Linked DNA regions of Luteipulveratus mongoliensis. The main gene of each other region encodes a partner of the protein of the gene in region 2 in a complex. Links are inferred from orthologs where the notes say so. Each region holds a gene or a part of one and is shown on either strand. Other genes may lie near its edges.

What was found.
Region 1: rplN (region 2) and rplI share a complex: the UniProt entries of both Bacillus subtilis proteins name them as parts of the 50S ribosomal subunit. The link is inferred for Luteipulveratus mongoliensis from one-to-one orthologs.

Annotation. Positions count from the first base shown.
Region 1 is NZ_CP011112.1:548,835-556,352, reverse strand. Bases 2,211-4,935 are described here. They hold rplI (50S ribosomal protein L9), read right to left. Parts: upstream 3,936-4,935; coding sequence 3,486-3,935; downstream 2,211-3,485. Other genes in these bases: VV02_RS02585 (single-stranded DNA-binding protein), read right to left, coding at 4,349-4,935; rpsR (30S ribosomal protein S18), read right to left, coding at 3,959-4,195; VV02_RS02600 (MATE family efflux transporter), read left to right, coding at 2,211-3,327. Outside these bases: VV02_RS02610 (C40 family peptidase), read right to left, coding at 1-386; VV02_RS27005 (C40 family peptidase), read right to left, coding at 832-1,656; more of VV02_RS02600, read left to right, coding at 2,005-2,210; more of VV02_RS02585, read right to left, coding at 4,936-4,981; rpsF (30S ribosomal protein S6), read right to left, coding at 5,018-5,305; VV02_RS02575 (glycosyltransferase 87 family protein), read right to left, coding at 5,544-6,890; VV02_RS02570 (hypothetical protein), read right to left, coding at 6,901-7,518. UniProt on the Bacillus subtilis protein: Binds to the 23S rRNA.
Region 2 is NZ_CP011112.1:4,428,855-4,436,642, forward strand. What follows is about bases 1,408-4,402. They hold rplN (50S ribosomal protein L14), read right to left. Parts: upstream 3,092-4,402; coding sequence 2,723-3,091; downstream 1,408-2,722. Other genes in these bases: rpsH (30S ribosomal protein S8), read right to left, coding at 1,408-1,489; VV02_RS20995 (type Z 30S ribosomal protein S14), read right to left, coding at 1,588-1,773; rplE (50S ribosomal protein L5), read right to left, coding at 1,776-2,351; rplX (50S ribosomal protein L24), read right to left, coding at 2,351-2,719; rpsQ (30S ribosomal protein S17), read right to left, coding at 3,219-3,512. In the rest of the region: rpsE (30S ribosomal protein S5), read right to left, coding at 1-116; rplR (50S ribosomal protein L18), read right to left, coding at 148-522; rplF (50S ribosomal protein L6), read right to left, coding at 526-1,065; more of rpsH, read right to left, coding at 1,091-1,407; more of rpsC, read right to left, coding at 4,403-5,051; rplV (50S ribosomal protein L22), read right to left, coding at 5,051-5,419; rpsS (30S ribosomal protein S19), read right to left, coding at 5,467-5,748; rplB (50S ribosomal protein L2), read right to left, coding at 5,764-6,600; rplW (50S ribosomal protein L23), read right to left, coding at 6,617-6,916; rplD (50S ribosomal protein L4, sunset domain variant), read right to left, coding at 6,913-7,788. UniProt on the Bacillus subtilis protein: Binds to 23S rRNA. Forms part of two intersubunit bridges in the 70S ribosome.

The DNA.
Region 1 (7,518 bases), 3.9 Mb from region 2 along the record:
ACGTAGCCGTCGACCTTGAGGTGCTTGCGGCTCTGGAACGCCTTCACCGAGCTGAGGGTCTGCGGACCGAAGTTGCCGTCCACGCGGACGCCGAGCCGACGTTGGGCCGTCTTGACCAGGTCACCGCGCGATCCGTAGTGCAGGACCACGACCGAGGTGCTGGGGCGCGCAGGCATTGCTGCCGGCTGAGCCTTGGGAGCGATCGTCGGCGCGGTGACCGTCGCTGCATCCGCGGGCGCGGCGATGACCGCAGCGCCCAAGGACGTAGGAACGGCCAGAGCAGTACCCGTGGCCAGCACGGTGCCACGACGCACCTGCAGGCTCGAACGGGCGGGAGTGAGCCGGGGAGGACGCTGACGCAGGTGCTGGGGGGCGTGCGCGGTCATCAGGTGCCCTTTCGGTGTGCGACGACAGAGCGGGCTCGGCGCTTCTGGGGGATAGATCCGAGGACCTCCGCCGTCGGGGACGACATGTCAGAAATATGCCGGACCTGTGGCCAATGTGAAAGGTGTGACTTCTGGGACTCGCGGAGAGTTGTCTTGACCCTGGGGCTGAAGTGACGAAACTACGCCGTTGTTGTTCTCAGCCGTGACGGCTGTTCCTCGTGAATGGACAGTCCTGACGCGGCGCGCGGCGCGCCCGGGCGACTCAGGTTGCCCCCGTCTCGCATCGTGAGACGAAGACCTGCCAGGCGCCGGCGTACGACGGCCGCACGCCAGTTACATAGCCCCTCTCACCTGTTCCTTTGGCCCCGAAAACCGTTGGGGCACAACAACGCGCCCCGGGCGGGGGTACCGGGGCGCGTTGGTGAATCGGGGGGTCAGGCGACGATCAGGGGCGACCGTAGCTGGAGACCTGCGGCTGGTAGACAGCGCGCTTGTTGACGCGCATGCCGGGCTTCGGGGCGTCGATCATCTGACCGCCGCCGACGTAGATGCCGACGTGGTGCGCCGGGTAGCCGTAGAACACGAGGTCGCCGACCTGCGGGGAGGACACGCGACGGACGGCCGCCTGCTGGGCGCGAGCCGAGCGGGGCAGCGACTTGCCGACCTGGCGGAAGACGTAGCTCGTCAGGCCCGAGCAGTCGAAGCCGCGGGGAGACGAGCCGCCGTAGACGTACGGGATGCCGAGGTACTTGTGGGCGATGGAGGCAGCGCGGGCGTTGGAGCCGCTGCCAGTGGATGAGCCGCCACCGCCGGTGCCGCCGCCCGGGAAGCCGCCGAGCGCGCGCCAGGTGGCGGGACCGACGGAGCCGTCACGAGCCAGACCCTTGCGGCCCTGGAACGCCTTGACCGCACTGAGGGTCTTCGGACCGAACGAACCGTCCTGGGCGATGTGCAACCGACCCTGGACGACCTTCACGTAGTAGCCGGTCGAGCCGTAGCGCAGGACGACCACGCTGGAGGACGCCTGCGCGAGGCTGACGGGGGCGGCCGCAGCAACGCCCGTCGCAGCTATAGGAGCGGTCGTCGCGGGCTTCACAGCCTGCGGAGCGAGCGCGGCGTTCGCGGGGGCCGCCAAGGCGATACCAGCGAGTGAGGCGGGTACCGCGAGCGCGACACCTGACAGGGCCTTGCCGTGACGTCCGGTCAGCGTCGACACAACGGACGCGGCGAGCGTGGGCTCGGCCTTGCGGTGGCGAGGAGCGTGAGTCATGCGAGGGACCTTTCCCAGTCGTTCGGTTTACAGGTCACGACAAGCCCTGTCGGAGCGACTCACCGTGTGCAGCCGAGGTCCCCCGACGTGGCAGCACGATCACCGAATATCCACGAGCACCAACGCTTCTCCAACCTGTTCGCCAAAAGCGGGGTGGCCCGAGCCACCGACACGCGGCGCACCCAGTCAATGTGACAAGGCGTGTCACATACTTGATTTCCCCGTCACGGCGCGGAATTTACTGATTCTTGACCTTGTCAATCACACCGGAACGCCGAGGGCGTGATCTCTACCGGCCGGTTGTCCCACATGATGAGACAAGTGCAACCTCGCACTACCGTGGCCGTCATGCATCAGGCGCCTCAACGGCAGATCCTCCGTCTGGCCGTTCCGGCGTTCCTCGCGCTGGTCGCCGAGCCGCTGTTCCTGCTGGCCGACTCCGCCATCGTCGGGCACCTGGGCACCGCGCCACTGGCCGGTCTCGGCGTCGCAAGCGCCGCTCTGCTCACCGCCGCCAACGTTTACGTCTTCCTCGCCTACGGCACAACATCCCTGGTCGCCCGCCGCCTGGGCGCTGGCGACGACCGTGCGGCCGTGTCTGCGGGACTCGACGGCGTCTGGCTCTCGCTCCTCCTGGGCGCGGTGACTGCGGTGGCCACGGCCCTGTGGGCACGCCCGCTCTGCGAGCTGTTCGGTGCCTCGAGTGACGCGCTGGACCAGGCCGAGACGTACCTGCGAATCAGTGCCCTCGGGATCCCGGCCATGCTCGTCGTCCTGGCGGCCACGGGGGTGCTGCGCGGTTTCCAGGACACCCGTACGCCACTGGTCGCCGCCGTACTCGGCTTCGGCAGCAACATCGGGCTCAACCTGCTGCTCGTCTACGGCTTCGACCTGGGCATCGCCGGATCCGCGTGGGGCACCGTGCTGGCGCAGACCGGGATGGCCGCCGGGCTCCTCGCTGTGGTCACTCGTCAGGCGCGGCGGCTGCACGCCCGGCTGCGCCCTCACCCCATGGGCGTCCTTGGAGCCGCGCTCGGCGGCGTACCCCTGCTCATCCGTACTCTCGCCCTGCGCGCGGCGATGCTGCTGACCACCTGGGTCGCGGCCGGCCTGGGTGACGTGCCGCTGGCCGCGCACCAGGTGGCGATGACAGTGTTCGGGTTCTTGGCGTTCGCGCTCGATGCGTTGGCGATCGCGGCGCAGGCCATCACCGGCAAGGCGCTGGGTGCGGGTGACGTCGACGGGACCCGTGCAGCCACCCGGCTGATGCTCTGGTGGGGCCTCGGCGCCGGGATCCTGCTCGGCGCGGTCGTCCTCGCGCTGCACCAGGTGCTGCCGCTCCTGTTCACCTCCGATGAGTCCGTACGCCGGGCCCTGGCGGCCGCGCTGATCGTCGTCGCGCTGATCCAACCGGTCGCGGGGCTGGTGTTCGTGCTGGACGGCGTGCTGATCGGAGCGGGCGACGGCGTGGTGCTCGCGGTCGCTCAGGTGCTCGTGCTCGCGGCGTACGTGCCGGTGCTGCTCCTCGTCCGCGCGCACCTCGACGGTGCGGCGACGCACACGCTGACGGTGCTGTGGTGGTCGTTCGCGGCGTTCATGGTGTTCCGGTTGCTGGCACTTGGCTGGCGGGCGCGTACGGACCGCTGGCTCGTCACCGGCGCCACCCGCTGACCTCGCCGCCATATCTCGGTCCTGGTGGTTCGACGCGGTTATATCTCGGTCGAACCACCGGGACCGAGATGAGTCCTCGCCGGACTCGGAGCCTTGGGTACGACGAACGCCCGGCCCCGCGGTGAGCGGGACCGGGCGTTCGGCTGAGTCGGGTGGCCTTACTTGGCCGCGACGACGTCCAGCTTGAGGCTGGCGGCAACCTCCGGGTGCAGGCGAACCTGGACCTGGTGGGCACCGGTGATGCGGATCGGCTGACCGATCTCGATCTTGCGACGGTCGACCGTGCCGACACCGGCAGCCTTGACCGCGTCCGCGATCTCGGCCGTGGTGACTGCACCGAAGAGACGGCCGGACTGACCGGCGCGGGCCTCGACCGTGACAGTGGCGTTCTCGAGGTTGCCCCTGATCGACTGGGCCTCCTCGAGGGTCTTCACCGCGCGGGTCTCACGGGCCTTGCTGATCGCCTCGACCTGCTTCTGGCCGCCCTTGGTCCACGGGGTGGCCAGGTTGCGGGGCAGCAGGAAGTTGCGGGCGTAACCGGACTTGACGTCGACGACGTCACCGGCAGTGCCGAGGTTGGACACCTCGTGGGTCAGAATCACCTTCATGACTCGCTCCTTGTGATCGGGGCTCAGCGAGCCGAGCTGGAGTACGGCAGGAGCGCCATCTCGCGGGCGTTCTTGACCGCGGTGGCGATGAGCCGCTGCTCCTGGGTGGTCACACCGGTCACTCGACGCGCGCGGATCTTGCCACGGTCAGAGATGAACTTGCGCAGCAGCGCGGTGTCCTTGTAGTCGATCGTCTCGACCTTCGCCGCCTTCAGCGGGTTGGCCTTCTTCTTGGGCTTACGCACAACGGGCTTGGCCATCGTGGTGCTCTCCTTCGTTTCGAGAGCCCGAGCTGAGCTCGGGATGGGGTAGTTCTACGAGAGTGCAGTCCCGAGGGACATGACGCGTTCGGCGACGACCCCGGCTGGGCGAGCCTGCGAGCTCAGCCGGAGGAGGAGCCGAACGAAAAGGAACTAGAAGGGGGGCTCGTCGTAGGACGGCCCGGTGCTCCAGCCGCCGCCCTGGCCACCGCCGGAAGCGCCGCCGGACTGACCGCCGCCCTGCGGAGCACCCTGAGGTGCGCTCGCCGGCTGACCGCCACTCGGCGCCGTTGCCCAGGGGTCGTCCTGCGAGGCAGCCTGACCGCCCTGCTGGCCACCACCCTGCTGGCCACCTCCGCCGAAACCGCCCTGGCCGCCGCCTTGCTGGCCGCCGAAGCCGCCACCCTGGCCGCCACCGCGCTGGGTCTTGTTGACCTTGGCCGTGGCGTAACGCAGCGACGGGCCGACCTCGTCGACCTGCATCTCCATCACCGTGCGCTTCTCGCCCTCCTTGGTATCGAACGTGCGTGATACCAGGCGGCCGGTCACGACAACCCGCGAACCGCGACCGAGCGACTCAGCGACGTTTTCCGCCGCCTCGCGCCAGACCGAGCAACGCAGGAACAGTGTCTCGCCGTCCTTGAACTCGTTGGTCTGCCGGTCGAACTGACGCGGCGTCGACGCAACGGTGAAGTTGGCGACTGCAGCCCCGGACGGTGTGAACCGCAGCTCCGGGTCCTGAGTGAGATTTCCGACGACGGTGATGACGGTGTCGCCTGCAGCCATTGGGGTGCTCCCCTTCTTGGGTCGTTGACTAGAGAACTAGGCGCCGACGCGCAGCAGCTTGGTCCGCAAGATGGACTCGTTGAGTCCCAGCTGGCGGTCCAGCTCCTTGGCCGTTGCCGACTCGGCCGTCATGGTGACGACCGCGTAGATGCCCTCGGGCTTCTTCTTGATCTCGTAGGCCAGCCGACGGCGACCCCAGATGTCGACGTTGTCGACCTTGCCGCCGTCCTTGGTGACAACGGTGAGGAACTTGTCCAGCGAGGGCTGGACAGTGCGCTCGTCAAGCTCGGGGTCGAGGATGATCATCAGTTCGTACTGACGCATGCGGGAACCCACCTCCTTTGGTCTTAGCGGTCACGGTCTCTCCGTGACAGGAGGGTTGCAGCGTGCTCTGGTGTATCCGCCAGCCGGACGGCTGAGGTGAGCCCACCTGAGTCCTGCCGGACCTACGACCACTCACGATGCCAGGTGGCACCGACAGGTGGGCGAGTTATCCACAGGAAGATGAGCTCCGGCGTACACCAGGAACCGCACGAGGATATCGGCGGCTCGGCAGGTTGACCTAATCGGGCCGTACGGCCGTCGCGCCGGCCGGCTCGGGCAACCACCACTCGGGTACGACGTCCGCCACGATCCGCTCGCGCTCCAGCTCTCCGTGGGTCAAGATCGCCCGCCAGACAAGGCCCACGAGAGCGAGCAGCCGAGCCATCGTCAGGATCGAGTACGCGGCACCGGGCAGCGCCTTTTCCGGGTTGAACGAGGTGCCCACATACATCCAGACACCGGCGAAGTAGGCCACCTCGATGCCGGCCCAGACCAAGTGGTCGCGCCAGCTCAGACCGCACAGTGCGATCAGCGGCAGCACCCAGAGGGCGTTCTGCACGGGCATGCTCTTGCCGGTCACCATGACCACCACGAGCATCGCGAGCGCCAGCGGCGCGACGGGCAGGTTGCGCTCGCGGTCAGTGGCCAGATAGACGCCGACCACCAGCGCGAGCACCCAGCCGATCACGGCGAGCGCGGTCAGTGCGTTGGCCGGGATCGTGACGTGCGCGATCTGCGCGATCAGCCAGGGTGAGCCGTAGCCCGCCGCCTGGTCGCTCCACGCCTGGTAGGGCTCCATCGGGTCGCCGCCCACGGCGTACGCCATACAGAGGCTCACGACAATCGCCACTGCGACACCGCCGAGCAGGCGACCGAGGTCCTGACGACGGCCATCCCGCCACGCGACGAGCACCACGGCGATGAGGACGACAGCCGGGAACGTGCGCGCGCTGATCGCGGCCCCCAGCAGAAGCCCGGCGACCAACGGGTATCGCCGGTGCCAGGCGAGCAGGCCGACGGTCATCAACGCAACGCCGAAGATGTCGAGCGAGACCAGGCTCGCGGTGATCAGGACCGGGCTGAGCGCGACGTGCGCCGCCTGCCAGGGCGTGCCCTCGAGGAGGGCCGCCGTCGCAACGACCGTGGCCGCGATCAGCAGTGCGATCACGATGGCGGCGAGCGCGAAGTACCAGCGCTGCTCGGCCAGTCCGACACCTGAGGGCGTCAGTCGCCGCAGCACCCAGGTGAGGAACGCCGTCAGCACCGGCTGAGTGTGCCCCGCGCCGCCGGTCGACCAGGGCGAGGCACCCGGCTGCGACGTCACCGCGGCCGGGAGGTCGGAGTAGCAGGCCCGCCACAGCGAACCCGGCGTACTCCAGCCGGCACTCACACAGTGGTTCTTCTGCACGATCCCCAGGGCGACGAGAACGCTCGCGAGCGCGGAGAGCACAGCGGCGGCGTACGTCCATGGCCGGCGACCGAGCCCGGCGTACCGACCGAGCGGGCCACCGAAGACATCACTGGCCAGGGCGACGACACCGTCCCCGCGGCTGGGCGTGGCAAGGCGGGAGGGCGTGCGAGGCATGGGCGCGAGTCTAAGCAGGCGACCCGTGCGCTGTGGGGTGGATCTGCGGTGTATACCCGCCGCGGAGGGCAGCGATGGTCGACGGCGGAGTGACCAGCTCGACGTCGCCGTGGGCCGGGCGCGGCCGCGCGACTCCATAACCCTGTCTCGTCCAGGGCACGATCGCGTCGTCCAGGACGAGGTACGGCTGCTCCTCCATCCGCACGAACGCGCCGGTCGGCAGGTCTGCCCAGTCGGCCGGGTGCCAGCGGCGCCGGCTGGTGCCGCGGTAGTTGCGTTCGCCGTGCAGCCGGCGGTCCATCTCGGTCGCCAACGGCCGTCGTACGTCGAGTGCCTGGGTCCAGGCGTCGCGGTAGGCGTTGTAGTCCTCACGTCGGCACAGCGCGCACGGCCGGTGACCGGCGGCCAGCGCGACCGCCTCGTCGTGGAAGAACAGCACGGTGAAGTGGTGCGGTTGCCACTGCGGCAGGCGCCAGTCCTTGTGGCTCAGGGTGCAGATGATCCACAGCGCGCTGGCGTGGGTTCGGACGATGTCGCGGCCGTTGTGCAGGATGCCGCGGTTGCCCAGCCAGTCGCCGCGCAACGGGATCGCGACGATCTCACCCAGCGGCGTGACCCGGTTGCGCAT
Region 2 (7,788 bases):
CGGCCACCATCACGCCCGCCGCGGCCACCGCGACGGTCGTTGCTGTTGTTGCTGTTGCTGTCGGCGGTGCCTCCGCTGGTCGAACCAGCGGCGCCTCGACGCTGGGGTCCAGCCATCAGAAGTTCCTCTTCTCAGCGGTGTTGATGTTCACAGGGTCAGCCCACCCTCGCGAGCGCCATCAGCGATCGCGGCGACGCGACCGGCGTACCGGTTGCCACCACGGTCGAAGACAACGGCCTCGACGCCGGCGCCCTTGGCGCGCTCGGCGAGCAGCTCGCCGACGCGCTTGGCCTTGGCCGTCTTGTCACCCTCGAAGGTGCGCAGGTCGGCTTCCATGGTCGACGCCGACGCCAGGGTCTTACCCACGGTGTCGTCGACGACCTGCACGAAGACGTGACGGCTGGAGCGGGACACGACCAGGCGCGGACGGGCCGTCGTACCGCTGACGCGCTTGCGCACGCGCAGGTGACGGCGACCGCGGGCGGCCGACTTCGTCTTGGAACGCTTGACGATCTTTGCCATGGCTTACTTACCAGCCTTTCCGACCTTGCGACGGATGTGCTCGCCTTCGTAGCGGACACCCTTCGCCTTGTACGGGTCGGGCTTGCGCAGCTTGCGGATGTTGGCCGAGACCTCACCGACCAGCTGCTTGTCGATACCCGTCACCGAGAACCGGGTGGGGTTCTCGACGGCGAATGTGATGCCCTCAGGAGCCTTGACCAGGATCGAGTGGCTGTAACCGAGGGCGAACTCCAGGTCCTTGCCCTTGGCGGTCACGCGGTAACCCGTGCCGTGGATCTCAAGCTTCTTGGTGTAGCCCTCGGTGACACCGACGACCATGTTGTTGATGAGGCTGCGGGTCAGACCGTGCAGGGCACGCGACGCACGCTCGTCGTTGGGACGGGCGACCTGAACCGCACCGTCCTCGCTCTTGGCCACAGTGATCGGCTCGGCGACGTTGATCGCGAGCTGACCCTTGGGGCCCTTCACCGCGACGGCCTGGCCGTCGATGGTCACGTCGACGCCCGAAGGCACCGAGACCGGAAGACGTCCGATACGAGACATCGTTGAATCTCCTCCTAGTCCCTGGTCACCAGACGTAGGCGAGGACTTCTCCGCCTACACCCTTCGAGGCCGCCTGCTTGTCAGTCAGAAGGCCGGACGACGTGGACAGAATCGCGACGCCGAGGCCACCGAGCACCCGAGGGAGGTTGGTGGACTTGGCGTACACGCGCAGACCTGGCTTGGACACCCGGCGAACACCCGCAATGGAGCGCTCACGGTTGGGGCCGTACTTCAGGTCGATGGTCAGGGTCTTGCCCACCTCGGCGTCCTCGACGCGCCAGCCGGCGATATAGCCCTCGGCCTCGAGAATCTCCGCGATGTGCGACTTCAGCTTCGAGAACGGCATCGACGTAGCGTCGTGGTGCGCCGAGTTGGCGTTCCGGACGCGGGTCAACATGTCCGCAATCGGGTCGGTCATGGTCATTGGGCTCTCCGCCCTTCCTCACCGTGGTTTCAGCGCGTACGCCGACCTTCGGTGTTGTGGATCAGATCAGTTCGATGGTGCTCAGTGACGAGCGATGGTCACCAGCTGGACTTGGTGACACCGGGCAGCTCGCCCCGGTGCGCCATCTCGCGCAGGCAGATCCGGCACAGGCCGAACTTGCGGTAGACCGAGTGCGGGCGTCCGCAGCGCTGGCAGCGCGTGTAGGCGCGCACCGCGAACTTCGGCTTCTTGTTCGCCTTGTTGACGAGCGCAGTCTTGGCCACGGTCAGTTCTCCTTGAAGGGGAAGCCCAGGTGCTTCAGCAGCGCCCGGCCCTCCGCGTCGTTGCTCGCGGTGGTCACGACCGTGATGTCCATACCGCGGACCCGGTCGATCTTGTCCTGGTCGATCTCGTGGAACATCGACTGCTCCGTGAGACCGAAGGTGTAGTTGCCGTTGCCGTCGAACTGCTTGCCCGACAGGCCGCGGAAGTCGCGGATACGGGGCAGCGCCACGGACGTGAGGCGGTCCAGGAACTCCCACATGCGGTCGCCGCGCAGCGTGGTGTGCGCACCGATCGGCATGCCCTCGCGCAGCTTGAACTGAGCGATTGACTTGCGCGCCTTGGTGACAGCCGGCTTCTGACCGGTGATCGCCGACAGGTCGCGGACCGCGCCGTCGATGAGCTTGGAGTCACGCGCCGCGTCACCCACACCCATGTTGACGACGACCTTGGTCACGGTCGGCACCTGCATCACGTTGGCAAAGCTGAACTCGCTCAGGAGGGCAGCCTTGATCTCGTCCTGGTACTTCTGCTTCAGACGCGGCAGCGTCTTTTCCGCAGTCGCAGTGGTCTCGGTCATCAGAGGTCCTTACCCGAGCGCACGGCAACACGAGTGCGGACCGTCTTGGTCCGGCCGTCACGCTCAACGGTCTCGACCCGGGTCTTGACCCGCGTCGGCTTGTTGGTCTCGGGGTCCACGACGGCCACGTTGCTCACGTGGATCGGGGCCTCAACGACCTCCAGGCCACCTGAGGCAGCGCCGCCGGCGCCGGCCTTGGTGTGCTTGGTCACCCGGTTGATGCCCTCGACCAGCACACGCTGGGTCTCGGGGTACACGGCGATGACCTTGCCCTGCTTGCCCTTGTCGCCACCGTTGGCCTGGGACCGACCGGTGATGACCTGGACGAGGTCGTTCTTCTTGATCTTCATCTTCGGCTTGCCTGCCATGAGTCAGAGCACCTCCGGAGCGAGCGAGATGATCTTCATGAACTTCTTGTCACGCAGCTCGCGGCCCACCGGGCCGAAGATGCGCGTGCCACGAGGATCACCGTCGGTCTTGAGGAGGACAGCGGCGTTCTCGTCGAACTTGATGTACGAGCCGTCCGGACGACGCTTCTCCTTGACGGTACGCACGATGACGGCCTTGACGACATCGCCCTTCTTGACGTTGCCACCGGGGATGGCGTCCTTGACGGTCGCCACGATGGTGTCACCGATGCCGGCGTAGCGACGGCCCGAGCCGCCGAGCACGCGGATGCACAAGATTTCCTTGGCACCGGTGTTGTCGGCGACGCGAAGTCGCGACTCCTGCTGGATCACAGTTTTACTCCTGTCGTCTCACTGGTTCTCAGCTCTGCGATGAGCGCTGAGCCTTGCGGAACGGATACGGGTTTTGGTTTCGTACGTCGGTGGCTCACCTGGGAGGTGAGCTCCGTCGTACGAGAAATCACTTCGCGCGCTCAAGGATCTCCACGACGCGCCAACGCTTGGTGGCGGACAGCGGCCGGGTCTCCATGATGCGGACCAGGTCGCCGATACCGACGGTGTTCTCCTCGTCGTGCGCCTTGACCTTGCTGCTGCGGCGCATGACCTTGCCGTAGAGCGCGTGCTTGACGCGGTCCTCGACCTCGACCACCACGGTCTTGTCCATCTTGTCGCTGACGACGTAACCCTGACGGGTCTTGCGGTCGTTGCGCTCGGTCGCCTCTTGGGCCACTGCCTTCTCCTGCTTGTCAGTCATGCTCAGACCGCCTTCTCGACGGTCTCGTCAGCGGCCTTGGCCTGCGGTGCACGTCCGATGCTGAGCTCGCGCTCGCGCATCTCGGTGTAGATCCGCGCGATGTCCTTGCGGACGGCGCGCAGCCGCGAGTTGTTCTCCAGCTGGCCGGTGGCCGACTGGAAGCGGAGGTTGAACAGCTCCTGCTTGGACTCCGTCAGCTTCTCGGCGAGAGCGGACTCGTCCAGGCCGCGCAGCTGCTCCGGCATCAGGTCCTTGGAACCAGTAGCCATCAGAAGTCACCACCCTCACGCGCGACGAAGCGGCACTTCATCGGCAGCTTGTGCATCGCCAGGCGCAGTGCCTCGCGAGCGGTCTCCTCGGAAACACCGGACAGCTCGAACATGACGCGGCCGGGCTTGACGTTGGCGACCCACCACTCGGGCGAACCCTTACCGGAACCCATGCGGGTCTCGGCAGGCTTCTTGGTCAGCGGGCGGTCCGGGTAGATGTTGATCCAGACCTTTCCGCCACGCTTCATGTAGCGGGTCATCGCGATACGAGCGGACTCGATCTGACGGTTGGTGACGTAGGCCGGCTCGAGAGCCTGGATGCCGAAGTCACCGAACGACACAGCGGTGCCGCCCTTGGCCGCGCCGCCCCGCTTGGGGTGGTGCTGCTTACGGTGCTTCACACGACGGGGAATCAACATCAGGACTGCGCTCCCTGCTCGGTCGCCGGGGCGGCAGCCTCAGCTGCCGGGGCCTCGGTGGCCGGAGTCTCGGTCTGCGGAGCAGCCTCACGACGAGCGCCGCCACGACCACCACGGTCGCCGCCGCGGTCGTTACGACCCGGACGGTCGCCGTCACGGCGGCCGCGAGCCGGGCGCGACGGAGCAGCAGCCTGCTCGCGAGCCAGCTCCTTGGCGGTCAGGTCGCCCTTGTAGATCCACACCTTCACGCCGATGCGGCCGAACGTCGTCTTGGCCTCGTAGAAGCCGTAGTCGATGTTGGCGCGCAGCGTGTGCAGCGGGACGCGACCCTCGCGGTAGAACTCGGTGCGGCTCATCTCCGCGCCGCCGAGGCGACCGGAGACCTGCACGCGGATGCCCTTGACGCCGGCGCGCGTGGCGGACTGCATGCCCTTGCGCATCGCACGACGGAAGGAGACACGAGCAGCGAGCTGCTCGGCGATGCCCTGGGCGACCAGCTGCGAGTCAGCCTCGGGGTTCTTGACCTCGAGGATGTTCAGCTGGACCTGCTTGCCGGTGAGCTTCTCGAGCTCGCCACGCAGGCGGTCGGCCTCGGCGCCGCGGCGACCGATGACGATGCCCGGGCGGGCCGTGTGGATGTCGACGCGAACCCGGTCACGGGTGCGCTCGATCTCGACGCGGCTGATGCCGGCGCGCTCCATGCCCGTGGACATGAGGCGACGGATCGAGACGTCTTCCTTGACGTAGTCGCGGTAACGCTGACCCTGCTTGCTGCTGTCAGCAAACCAACGGCTCTTGTGCTCGGTCGTGATGCCGAGACGGAAGCCGTTCGGGTTGACCTTCTGACCCATTAGTTCTGGCCTCCCTTGGAGCTGGGCTGGGCGACATGCACGGTGATGTGGCTCGTACGCTTGAGGATTCGACTCGCGCGGCCCTGCGCCCGGGGGCGGAACCGCTTCATGGTCGGGCCCTCGTCGACGTAGGCGGCGCTGACGAAGAGCTCGCGCTCGTCGAACGGCTGCGCCGCCTTGTCGGCTGCGAAACGGGCGTTGGCAATGGCGCTCTCGAGCACCTTGCGGATCGGCTCGCTCGCGGTCTGCGGAGCGAACTGCAGCACGGCGACGGCCTCAGAGGCCTGCTTGCCACGGATGAGGTCCACAACGCGGCGGGCCTTCTGCGGCGTCACACGGACGAACCGCGCCTGCGCCTTGGCTTCCATCGCTGTCCCTTTGCTATCGGTCTTGGTCATGGTTGGTCCCCCCGCCATCAGCGGCGACGGCCCTTCTTGTCGTCCTTCTCGTGACCCTTGAAGGTCCGAGTCGGCGCGAACTCGCCGAGCTTGTGGCCGACCATGGACTCGGTCACGAAGACCGGGACGTGCTTGCGGCCGTCGTGCACGGCCAGCGTGTGGCCGAGCATGTCTGGGCTGATCATCGACCGGCGTGACCAGGTCTTGATGACGTTCTTGGTGCCGGCTTCGTTCTGGGCGTCCACCTTCTTGACGAGGTGGTCGTCGATGAACGGACCCTTCTTCAGGCTACGAGGCATTTCCAAAGGCTCCTATCAGCGCTTCTTGCCAGTACGACGGCGCCGCACGATGAGCTTGTCGCTCTCCTTGTTGGGGCGGCGGGTTCGGCCTTCGGCCTGACCCCACGGGCTGACCGGGTGACGTCCACCGGAGGTCTTGCCCTCACCACCACCGTGCGGGTGATCAACGGGGTTCATGGCGACACCACGAACGGTCGGGCGCTTGCCCTTCCAGCGCATGCGGCCGGCCTTACCCCAGTTGATGTTGCTCTGCTCGGCGTTGCCGACCTCGCCAATGGTGGCGCGGCAGCGCGAGTCGACGTTGCGGATCTCACCGGACGGCATACGCAGCTGGGCGTAAGCGCCGTCCTTGGCGACCAGCTGCACACGCACACCGGCCGAACGGGCGATCTTCGCACCGCCGCCGGGCCGCAGCTCGACGCAGTGGATGACCGTACCGGTCGGGATGTTGCGCAGCGGCAGGTTGTTGCCCGGCTTGATGTCGGCCGAGGGGCCGTTCTCGATCGGGTCGCCCTGCTTGAGCAGACGCGGCGCGATGATGTAGCGCTTCTCGCCGTCGGCGTAGTGCAGCAGCGCGATGCGGGCGGTGCGGTTGGGGTCGTACTCGATGTGAGCGACCTTGGCCGGGATGCCGTCTTTGTCGTTGCGACGGAAGTCGATGAGACGGTAGGCGCGCTTGTGGCCACCACCGATGTGACGGGTGGTGATGCGGCCCGAGGCGTTGCGTCCGCCCGTCTTCGTCAGAGGACGAACCAGCGACTTCTCAGGCGTCGTGCGGGTGACCTCAGCGAAGTCCGCCACGCTCGAGCCACGGCGACCAGGGGTCGTCGGCTTGTACTTACGGATAGCCATCGTTACGTCCTCTTCCTCAGCCGACCTGGCCGAAGATGTCGATCGAGCCCTCACGCAGCGAGACGATCGCGCGCTTGGTGTCCTTGCGCTTGCCCGTACCGAAACGGGTGCGACGCGACTTGCCCTGACGGTTCATGGTGTGGACCGAATCGACCTTGACGTCGAAGATCTTCTCGACGGCGATCTTGATCTCGGTCTTGTTGGCGCGCGGGTCGACGAGGAAGGTGTACTTGCCCTCGTCGAGCAGCGTGTAGCTCTTCTCCGAGACGACCGGGGCGATCAGGATGTCGCGCGGGTCCTTACGGCTGATAGTCACTTGCTCTCCTCCTGGACCTGCTGAGCGGCAGCGCCACCCGCGGGCACGAAGCCTGCGGCGGCCGCAGCGTCAGCGGTGCGGAACCAGACCTCGGCCTCGGTCGCGTCGTACCAGCGCGAACCAGGCACGTGGTACTTCATCGAGTCCTTGTTGCCCTTGACGTCGAAGCCCTCGGGCGCCGAGCCATCGGCGGCCGGTGCGGCCGAGTCGGCGCCGAAGCCACTGTCGGTCGCAGCAGCGGTGTCGGCCACCGGAGCAACCTCGGCCGCAGCCTCGGTCTTCTTGGCGGCAGCCTTGGCCGGAGCCTTCTTGGCGGCCGCAGCCTTCTTGGCCGGCGCCTTCTCGACCACGCGGGCCTGCTCGCCCGTACCGAGGAAGCCGTTGAGCGCAGCCTCGGTGAAGACGATGTCGTCGGCGCACAGCACGTCGTAGGTGTTGAGCTGGTCGGCCCAGAGCAGGTGCACGTCCGCAAGGTTGCGCACGCTCATCAGCGAGAGCTCGTCCGAGCGGTCCAGCACCACGAGCAGGTTCTTACGCTCGCTCAGGTTGCCCAGCAGCTCCGCGGCCGTGCGGGTCGAGGGCTTGTCGCCCTCGATCAGCGCGGAGAACACGTGGATGCGGCCGTGGCGCGCCCGGTCCGAGAGGGCACCGCGCAGGGCGGCGGCCTTCATCTTCTTGGGCGTGCGCTGGCTGTAGTCACGCGGCTGCGGGCCGTGGACGACGCCACCGCCGGCGAACTGCGGCGCACGGGTCGAGCCCTGGCGTGCACGGCCGGTGCCCTTCTGGCGGTACGGCTTGCGCCCACCGCCGCGGACCTCGCCGCGCGTCTTGGTCGAGTGCGTGCCCTGGCGGGCGGCAGCGAGCTGCGCAAC